DNA from 3 places in the Parazoarcus communis genome. Region 3 is predicted to be linked to each of the others. Evidence: predicted binding sites of a transcription regulator. Region 3 holds the regulator's gene; each other region holds the start of a gene.
What was found. The regulator sigma-54, encoded in region 3, starts transcription at its own class of promoters, with help from an activator protein. The targets are predictions, from matches to a motif close to TGGCACGCTTNCTGCTNA.
Positions count from the first base shown of each region.

Region 1 (3,273 bases), 2.1 Mb from region 3:
GCCTGCCGGGCAGGCGATTGCCCGTGTTCTGACTCTTGCGCTGCTCGCGCTGTCCTGCCCCGCATGGGCGCAACTGCCTCCGCTGATGCTCGCAGGGCGCTATCACGCGGATGTCGATCCGGCCGGGTACTGGGTGAGCGAGAAACTGGACGGCGTGCGTGCGCTGTGGAATGGGCAGCAGCTGCTGTTTCGCAGCGGAAACCCGGTGGCTGCGCCAGCGTGGTTTGTTGCCGGCCTGCCGCCGGAGCCGCTCGATGGCGAACTCTGGGTCGGCCGTGGCCGCTTCGAACAACTCGTGGGTGCGGTGCGCACTCAGGAGCCCGACGATGCGGCATGGCGGCAGGTGAAGTACATGGTCTTCGATCTGCCCGCCCATGGTGGCACCTTCACCGAGCGCATCGACGCCATGGCGCGCATCGTAAGCGGTGCGGGCCGGCCCTGGCTGCAACGCGTCGCACAGCGCCGCGTTGCCGACCGTGAGGCCTTGCAGCGCGAGTTCGAGCGGGTTGTGCGGGCGGGGGGCGAGGGTTTGATGCTGCACCGGGCAGATGCGCTGCGGGTGGCCGGGCGCACCGATGCCATCCTGAAATACGTGCCCTGGCTGGACGACGAGGCGAGGGTGATCGCCCACGTTCAGGGCAAGGGGAAATACACAGGCATGCTTGGTGCGCTGCTGGTCGAGGCGCCGGACGGTCGCCGGTTCCGGATTGGAACCGGCTTCACCGATGCCCAGCGCCGCGAGCCACCGCCACCCGGCACGCTGGTGACCTACCGCTACCGCGAGCTGACGGGCAAGGGGCTGCCCCGTTTTCCGTCGTTTCTCAGGATCAGGGACTTGCCCTGATCCATGTCGCTCAGGCGCCGATCAGCAGCACGCCGGCACCGGCGATCGTCATGCCGATTGCGCGCTGAGCGTATTTGCCAAACCGCGAGTCGGGGAGGTGGCGGGCTGCGAGGTAGCCGACGCCATGCAGGGCTGCAGAGGCCAGCGTGAAACCGGCCGTGTAGGTCAGGAGCGTGTTGCTGCCCATCTCCGCGTGGTGTGCATGGCCGTGAAACAGGGCGAACACGGAGATCAGCGGCATGGCCGCCGCCAGTGGCAGGCGTGCCGCAAAAGCGATCAGCAGGCCGAAGACGAGTACCGACGTCGCGATGCCGGCCTCGACAGCCGGCAGTTCGATTCCGCTTGTGCTCAGCGCAGCGCCTCCCAGCATGGCGGCGACGAATCCTGCAGGCAGCGCCCAGCGCGCGACGCCCTGCTGGCGTGCTGCGAAAAGGCCCACTGCCAGCATCGCCAGAAGGTGGTCGAACCCGCCGAGCGGGTGACTGAGCCCACTGGCAAAGCTCATGGCTTCGTGGCCGGGGTGTGCAACGGCAGCGCCGGCTGTGAGCAACAGGGTGAGGGCAACAAGGGCGCGCGGCTTGGACATGTGTTTCTCCGGTGAGCGGTCATTCGGGTGTTGGATTGCGGCCGGGTGAATCCGGCCGGCTTGCCGTTGCGGCTGGTAGCGGTTGTGAAGCGCCGGAATCGACTTCATCGACCGGCGAGGCCGCTGCGCAGCGCCCAACGGCGTGCTTTGCGGGAGAATAGCAAATTGCGTGCCGCGTGTTGCATCCGGCCTGACGGAGGCTCTCAGGCGCATTCTTGCGGGGGGACGTGGTGGTCCGGGGGGTGGAGGGCCGCGATGGGGCTTTGACATCTGGATATTCGCATCCGAATGCACTTTTCTGGTGCGTTGCACTGCCCCGGTGCGCCCGGATGCGCACGAAAGTCCATGCAGGCAGCGGTGCCACTGGCGCAGCGCGGGTGGATGCCCATCCGCCACTGCCCGATTTCGCAGCAGTGCGAATTTGATCTTCATCGTCAGATACTTGAGGCACTTGTCCACAGCTTGTCACGCATCTTGTCTACGCCCGGTGGGGATAAGCCGGGGTTTCAAGCCGGCGCATCTCCCCGTTCAGCGCGGTCGGCAAATTTATGCACGTACATGGCCCGGTCCGCGCTCTTGAGCAGGCTTTGCGCATCGAGGCCATCGTCCGGATACAGGGCTTCTCCGATCGCACCGCCGACACTGATCTCGACCGTGCTCTCAGCTTCGATGCAGCACAGGGGCTGACGCAGAACCTCCTCGATCTGGCGGCGGATGTGGCCCACGGCTTCGCGGCTCGCTACCTGGTCGAGCAGGATGACGAACTCGTCACCGGCGTAACGGGCGACGAGGTCACCTCCGCGGACGTTGGTCCGCAGGCGCTCGGCGATCTCCTGCAAAGCCAGATCGCCGGCGTCGTGTCCATACTGGTCGTTGATCTGCTTGAAGCGGTTGAGATCGATGAACAGCACACCCAGCTTCGCAGCGCGGCGATCGCTGCGAGCCAGCTCAACCCGCTTGTTGAGTTTTTGCATGAAGGCGTCGCGGTTGGCGAGTCCGGTGAGCTTGTCCGTGCGCAAGCGGGTCTGCATGGCCTCGAAGCTGCGCGCCAGGGCGCCGATCTCGTCGTTTCGCGCCACACCGACCGGTGCGTCGAGCTCGCCTTCGCCCACCTTGCGCACGGCCTCGCCAATGCGCCTCAGATCACCCGCAACCCAGCCGAGGATGCGCAGTCCGATGACGATGGCGATCACGACCGCCGCGGCCGCCAGCATGACCGTGCGGGTTGCGTTCTCGGTCACCCCGGACATGAAGTCGCTGGTCGGCATGGCGACGACGGTAATCCAGTTCAGGCCGGCCTTGTCCTGGATGCGGTCGAAGGCGACATGGATTTCCTCGCCTTCTTCGGTGACAAAGGTCAGTACTCTTGGCAGCGAGGTGGCATCGGGGGTGGCCAGGCGCTCCTGCACCAGGCGGTAGGCTGATCTGAGCAGCGGATGCGAGCTTTCGCGCGCCTTCAGACGGGCGCTGCTGCCATCGGGCAACTCCCGGATGTTGGGGCTCGCCGAGGACGCGATCAGGTTGCCGTCCTGCTCGATGATGAAGGCGATGCCGTTGGGAGACACCTTGAGCCGGCCAACGAAGTCGTTCAGCGCGCGCAGGGAAATGTCGGTCGCGACCACGCCTTCGAAAGCGCCTGCGCTCGACAGCACTCTGCGCGCCCGTGTGGCGAGCAGTTCCCGCGTGCCGAAATCAATGTATACCGAGGTCCAAGTATGACCTGTGACCCGTTTGCCGTCCTGATACCAGGGGCGGGAGCGGGGGTCGAAGAGCTTCGTTTCGCGCCGTTCGAAATTCAAAGGGCCGTCGATACCGGTGAAGCGATAGATTGCCCGGTGTTCGT
Region 1 covers NZ_CP022187.1:1,972,716-1,975,988, reverse strand. The annotation lists gene CEW83_RS08950 (DNA ligase) at 1-844, shown strand, start outside; gene CEW83_RS08945 (HupE/UreJ family protein) at 855-1,430, opposite strand; gene CEW83_RS21620 (sensor domain-containing diguanylate cyclase) at 1,937-3,273, opposite strand, start outside.
Region 1: a site for sigma-54 is predicted at 1,588-1,605, ahead of CEW83_RS08945 (HupE/UreJ family protein). Genes of this name have one in related genera too.

Region 2 (3,273 bases), 640 kb from region 3:
GTACTGAATGGCTTCTGCCATGTGCGCGGCGCCGGGCTGTGCGACTTCATTCAGGTCGGCGAGCGTGCGCGCAACCCGCAGCACCCGGTGATAGGCGCGCGCCGACAGATTGAGGCGGCTCATGGCCTGTGCCAGCAAGGCCGCCCCCGCCGCGTCAGGCACGCAGCAGGCGTCCACCTGCGCCGGCGCGAGCGCGGCGTTCGGCATGCCCTGACGCTCGACCTGCAACGCTCGCGCCCGAAGCACCCGGGCGCGGACAGCTGCACTCGACTCGCCGCGGGAGGCCTCGGCAAGGTCCTCGTAGGACACCGCCGGCACCTCGACCACCAGATCGATACGATCGAGCAGCGGACCGGAAAGGCGCGCACGGTAGCGGGAGATCTGCGTCGGCGTGCACGTGCACGCCCGGGTCGGATGACCCGAATAGCCGCAGGGGCAGGGGTTCATTGCTGCGACGAGCTGGAAGCGTGCGGGAAACTCGGCCCGCCGGCGCGCGCGCGAGACCGTGACATGACCGGTTTCAAGCGGCTCGCGCAGCGACTCCAGCACCCTGCGGTCGAACTCGGGCAGTTCGTCGAGAAACAGCACACCGTGATGGGCCAGGGACACCTCGCCCGGTTGCGGGATCGCACCGCCGCCCACCAGTGCCGCAGCCGACGCCGAGTGGTGCGGGGCGCGAAAGGTGCGCCGCCCCCAGTTGGCGGCGTCGAACCGGCCGGTGAGTGAATGCACGGCTGCACTCTCGAGCGCCTCGGCTTCGGTCAGTGGCGGCATCAACCCGGGCAGGCGCTGTGCCAGCATCGACTTGCCGGTACCGGGCGAACCATACATGAGCAGCGAATGCCCGCCGGCAGCAGCGACTTCCAACACCCTGCGAGCCTGGAACTGCCCCCTGACATCAGCCAGATCGGGCGCAAGCGCGAAACCGTCGCCCACGGCAGGGGGCGGATGGGCAGACAAGGACGCGAGCCCGTTCAGATGCGCGCACACGGCCAGCAGGGATGTGGCGGGCAGCACATTGACACCGCGCGCCAGCGCCGCCTCGTCGGCATTCTCGAGCGGCAGCACCAGCGCGCGCTGGTGGCGTCCGGCCGCCAGCGCGGCTGCAAGCGCCCCGCGAATTCCGCGCAGACTGCCATCGAGCGAGAGCTCGCCACAGAATTCGTGCGCATCCAGTCCGGCGCCCTTGACCTGCCCCGACGCGACCAGAATGCCGAGCGCAATCGGCAGATCGAAACGTCCGCCCTCCTTTGGAAGGTCGGCCGGCGCGAGGTTTACCGTGATCCGTCGCTGTGGGAACTCGAACTGGGAGGTGATGATGGCCGCACGCACCCTGTCGCGGGCCTCGCGCACTTCGGTGTCGGCCAGGCCGACAAGTGTAAACGCGGGCAATCCATTCGAAAGGTGCACTTCGACCGTGACTTCGGGCGCATTGAGCCCGTCAACGGCGCGGGTGCGCACGAGCGCGATCGACATCCGGACCTCCAAAACTGACCGGGCGTCAGTCTAGCGGAGATCCGGATAATGACAATAGAATTAAATAAACAGCTGCCGTTTCGGCTGATCAGTCCGGCGTGCTGTCCCGCTCGACTGCGTCCGCTTCGAGCACGGCAACCCGCGCCTCGAGTTCTGCCAGACGCTGGCGCGCGTGAGCAAGCATCTCGCGCTGGACTTCGAACTCCTCACGCGTCACGAGATCGAGCTTGCCGAAAGCACCGGAGAGCACCGCCTTCAGATTCTTCTCGATATCGCGCGCCGGACTGTTAGCTGCGAGTTCGGAGATTTTGGACCCGATTTCATCGAAGATGCGTGGATTTGCCATGGAGATCACCGCCTTTATTACGAACAGAGTATCAGTCTAGCACGCACGCCGGACGGTGCTTTTGCAGCCGATGCGCGAAAGTGGCGCACGATGACTTGTCACAACGCACCAATGTGGTGCATAAAGTGACTCCATGCCTCATTTGTGCACATTACTCCACTGAGTCGTAACGAATACCGTCTGCAGAAACGCTCCAAAGCCCAACAAGAGAAAGGGATTCAGCAAACTGGCACGGTGTGTGCATTGGTTGGCTCACCAAAACACAACCCTACTCCTTCAGGAGCGAACCATGCGCAAGAGCCTCATTGCAACCGCCGTTCTGGCTTCCCTCACCTTCGTCGGTGCCGTGCACGCCGAAGAAGACAGCCCGTTCAGCGGCAACATCTCGCTGACAACGGATTACGTCTTCCGCGGCATCAGCCAAACTCAGGGCAACCCGGCCCTGCAGGGCGGTTTCGACTACGCGCACTCCAGTGGCTTCTATGTCGGCACCTGGGCGTCGAACGTCGGCTGGGTCGACGATGTCGCCAAGTCGCAGAACAGCATGGAATGGGACCTGTATTTCGGTTTCGCCAATGAAGTCGGTCAGCTCTCCTACGACGTAGGCGCTGTGCGCTACTTCTACCCGGGCAGCGGGATCAGCGGCGTGTCCTCGCCGGACACGACCGAAGTCTATCTGTCGCTGGGCTGGAACATCCTCGAGCTCAAGTACTCGCACGGCGTGTCGAAGACGCTGTTCGGCTGGAATGGCACCAACACCACCAGCACCCGCAACAGCAACTACCTCGAGCTCAACGCAGAGTACGAGTTCGCCGAAGGCTGGGCCGCATCGGCTCACGTCGGTCGCCAGATCATCAAGAACAACGGCGCCGCCTCCTACATGGACTGGGGCGTCGGTGTGAGCAAGGACGTAGGCTTCGGCACGTTCGCGGTCAACTACGCCGGTTCCGACGCGGATGGCAGCTGCTCCAAGGGCGAGCCCTACTGTTTCGGTTCGAACGGCAAGAACGCAGCGGGTGACCGTTTCTACGCATCGTTCAGCAAGGAATTCTGAGCGCGATTCGGGTGTTCGGGCCCCGAGAGACAGGGGCCCGGATGAATGAGATCTCAGCAATAAAGGTGGAGCAATCATGAAATTCATCAGTGCCATCATCAAGCCGTTCAAGCTCGACGAAGTGCGTGAAGCACTGTCGGCGATCGGCGTTCAGGGCATCACGGTGACCGAGGTCAAAGGCTTCGGTCGTCAGAAGGGCCACACCGAGCTTTACCGCGGCGCGGAATACGTCGTCGACTTTCTGCCCAAGGTGAAGATCGAAGCGGCCATCCGCGCTGACATCCTTGATCAGGCCATCGAGGCCATCGAGAAGTCTGCGTCCACCGGCAAGATCGGTGACGGCAAGATCTTCGTCTTCGAACTGGAACAGGCTATCCGCATTCGCACCGGTGAAACC
Region 2 covers NZ_CP022187.1:3,767,995-3,771,267, reverse strand. The annotation lists gene CEW83_RS17205 (YifB family Mg chelatase-like AAA ATPase) at 1-1,476, opposite strand, end outside; gene CEW83_RS17200 (accessory factor UbiK family protein) at 1,565-1,822, opposite strand; gene CEW83_RS17195 (TorF family putative porin) at 2,112-2,876, shown strand; gene glnK (P-II family nitrogen regulator) at 2,953-3,273, shown strand, end outside.
Region 2: a site for sigma-54 is predicted at 2,050-2,067, ahead of CEW83_RS17195 (TorF family putative porin). Genes of this name have one in related genera too.

Region 3 (3,273 bases):
CGGACGCTGACCCCTGATGGGCGAGCCGAGTCTGCGCGAACGCGCGCTGCGCCATCTCGCCCGTCGGGATCACTCGCGGGTGGAGCTTGCGCGCAAGCTGTCTCCATATGGCAGCGCCGAGGAGATCGAAGCCGTACTGGTTCGCATGAGCGAACTCGAACTGCTCTCCGACACCCGTTTTGCCGAAGCGTGGGTTCGCAGCAAGGCTGCCCGGTTTGGCAGCCAGCGGCTGCGCCACGAGCTCGCGAGACGTGGCGTATCGAAGGACTTGATCGACGAGGCCATCGAGAGCGAATGTGTGGAATCCGAACTCGACCGGGCTCGTGCAGTGTGGCAGTCTAGATTTGGCCTCGCACCTGACGATCGCCGCGAATGGGCGCGCCAGGCGCGTTTCCTGCAAACCCGTGGTTTTTCCACTGACGTGATCTGCAAACTGTTGAAAGAAGCCCCCGATGAGTCTGCTTAAGGTCACCGGCCTGCAAAAGCGCTACAAGGCGCGCACAGTCGTCCATGACGTCTCGTTCGAGGTTGGCTCGGGCGAAGTGGTCGGCTTGCTGGGCCCCAATGGCGCAGGCAAGACAACCTGCTTCTACATGATCGTGGGCTTGGTGCGCGCCGACGGCGGCGAGATCACGCTCGACGACGCACGCCTGACCGATCTGCCGATCCACGCTCGCGCACGCCTGGGGCTGTCGTATCTGCCGCAGGAAATGAGCGTGTTCCGCAAGCTCACGGTCGCCGAGAACATTCGTGCAGTACTCGAGCTCCGCGGACTGCCGGTGGCGCAGATCGACGAACGCCTGGAAGAGTTGCTCGAAGAACTTGGCATTGCGCACCTGCGCGACAACACCGCCATCTCGCTGTCAGGCGGAGAACGCAGACGGTGCGAGATTGCACGTGCGCTTGCCACCGACCCGCGCCTCATCCTCCTGGACGAGCCTTTCGCAGGGGTCGACCCGATCGCCGTACTCGACATCCAGAAGATCATCCGCTTCCTGAAGGAGCGCAACATAGGCGTGCTGATCACCGACCACAACGTGCGCGAAACGCTCGGCATCTGTGACCGCGCAACCATCATTACCGACGGCCGCGTGCTTGCCAGCGGCAAGCCGCCCGAAATCATCGCCAACGAACAAGTGCGCCAGGTCTACCTCGGCGAGCACTTCCGTCTCTGATTCCGGCACGCCCCGACTGGCATCATGAAACCAACCCTTCAGCTCAAGCTCTCGCAGCACCTGACGCTCACCCCGCAGCTGCAGCAGTCCATCAAACTGCTGCAGCTCTCTACGCTCGAGCTCAACCAGGAAATCGAACGCTTTCTGCTGGAAAACCCGATGCTCGAGCGTGAGGACGGCGACGGCAGCGACTTCGCACCGTCCGCGGTCGGCAACGATGCGCAGCCCGCAACCGAGACCCCGCGCGAGACCAGCGCCGAGACCAACCAGGAAGCCGAGCCCCGCAACGAGAACGAATCGGCCGACTTTGACGAAGGCATGGACTGGTCGGGCACCGGCAGCGGCGCCAGCAGCAAGAGCGACGACGACGAGGACAGCGACTTCCAGGAATTCCAGGCCGCAGGCACCTCGCTGCGCGACTATCTCGATCAGCAGGTTGCCCTGTCCCCGCTGACGGACCGTGACCGCATGCTGGTGCGCTTCATCATCGAAGCGCTCGATAGCGACGGCTACCTGCACCAGGAGCTCGAGGACCTGCTCGAACTGCTCCCGCCCGAACTCGACTACGACCTCGACGACCTCGCGATTGCCCTGCGGCACGTGCAGCAGCTCGAACCGGCGGGCATTGGCGCACGCACCCCCCAGGAGTGCCTCGGCCTGCAGCTGCGCGCCATGCCGGCAGGCAGCTGCCGCGACCTGGCGCTGGTCATCGTCGAACAGCACCTCGAGCTGCTGGCCGAACGCAACTTTGCGAAGCTCAAGCGCCTCACCGGGTGCGACGACGACGCCCTGCGCGATGCCCAGGCGCTGGTGTGCCGGCTCGACCCGCATCCGGGGTCGCAGCATTCCAACGAAGAAACCCGCTACGTCCTGCCCGATGTCGTGGTGCGCAAGATCCGCAACCGGTGGACGGTGTCGCTCAACGCCGAAGCCATGCCGCGCCTGCGCATCAACCAGCTCTACGCCAGCCTGCTGCAGCAGAACCGGGGCCAGGGCGGCGGTCTGACCGGCCAGCTGCAGGAAGCACGCTGGCTGATCAAGAACGTACAACAGCGCTTTGATACCATTTTGCGTGTATCTCAGGCCATCGTTGACCAGCAGCGACAGTTCTTCGATCATGGCGAGGTGGCAATGCGTCCATTGACCCTCAGGGAGATCGCGGACCAGCTCGAGCTGCATGAATCAACCGTATCGCGCGTCACCACTCAGAAGTACATGGCGACGCCGCGCGGCGTATTCGAACTCAAGTATTTTTTTGGCAGTCACGTTGCCACCGACACCGGTGGTGCGGCTTCTTCCACAGCGATTCGTGCCTTGATTCGCCAGCTGGTGGACGCCGAAGACAGAAAGAAACCCCTGTCCGACGCAAAGATTGCCGATCTGTTGGGCCAGCAGGGTATCGTGGTCGCGCGGCGCACAATCGCCAAATACCGCGAATCACTCAATATCCCGCCGGTCAGTCTGCGTAAAACGCTTTGATACCAAGAGGAGTTAACATGAATCTCAACATCACCGGACACCACGTTGAAGTGACACCGGCCATCCGCGAGTACGTCTCCGGCAAGCTTGACCGCGTGATCCGTCACTTCGACAACGTTACCAGCGTGAACGTGATCCTTTCCGTTGAGAAACTCGACCAGAAGGCTGAAGTCACCGTGCACGTGCGCGGCAAGGACATTCACGTCGAAAGCGCCGACGCCGACCTCTACGCTGCCATCGATGCGATGACCGACAAGCTCGATCGCCAGGTGCTCAAGTACAAGCAGAAGAGCACCGATCACCACCACGACTCGCACAAGCACCAGACTCCCGAGGCGTGATTTTTCACCAGGCCTTTCGGACCCGGGTGAAGTTATAATCCGCCGCTCAATTTGGCGGTCCGGCTTTGCCCGGGCCTGAGAGACCTTTCAGCGTGGCGTCCGCTCCGGCGGCGTTGCGTGAGCCCCAAAGCGCATGAGCCTCATCTCCCAACTCCTGCCACTTTCGAACGTGGTTGCCGACCTCGACGCCAGCAGCAAGAAGCGCGTCTTCGAACAGGCCGGCCTGTTGTTCGAAAACAATCAGGGCATCGCCCGCAGCATGGTGTTCGACAGCCTGT
Region 3 covers NZ_CP022187.1:4,409,069-4,412,341, reverse strand. The annotation lists gene recX (recombination regulator RecX) at 17-466, shown strand; gene lptB (LPS export ABC transporter ATP-binding protein) at 453-1,175, shown strand; gene CEW83_RS20200 (RNA polymerase factor sigma-54) at 1,200-2,654, shown strand; gene hpf (ribosome hibernation-promoting factor, HPF/YfiA family) at 2,672-2,995, shown strand; gene ptsN (PTS IIA-like nitrogen regulatory protein PtsN) at 3,129-3,273, shown strand, end outside.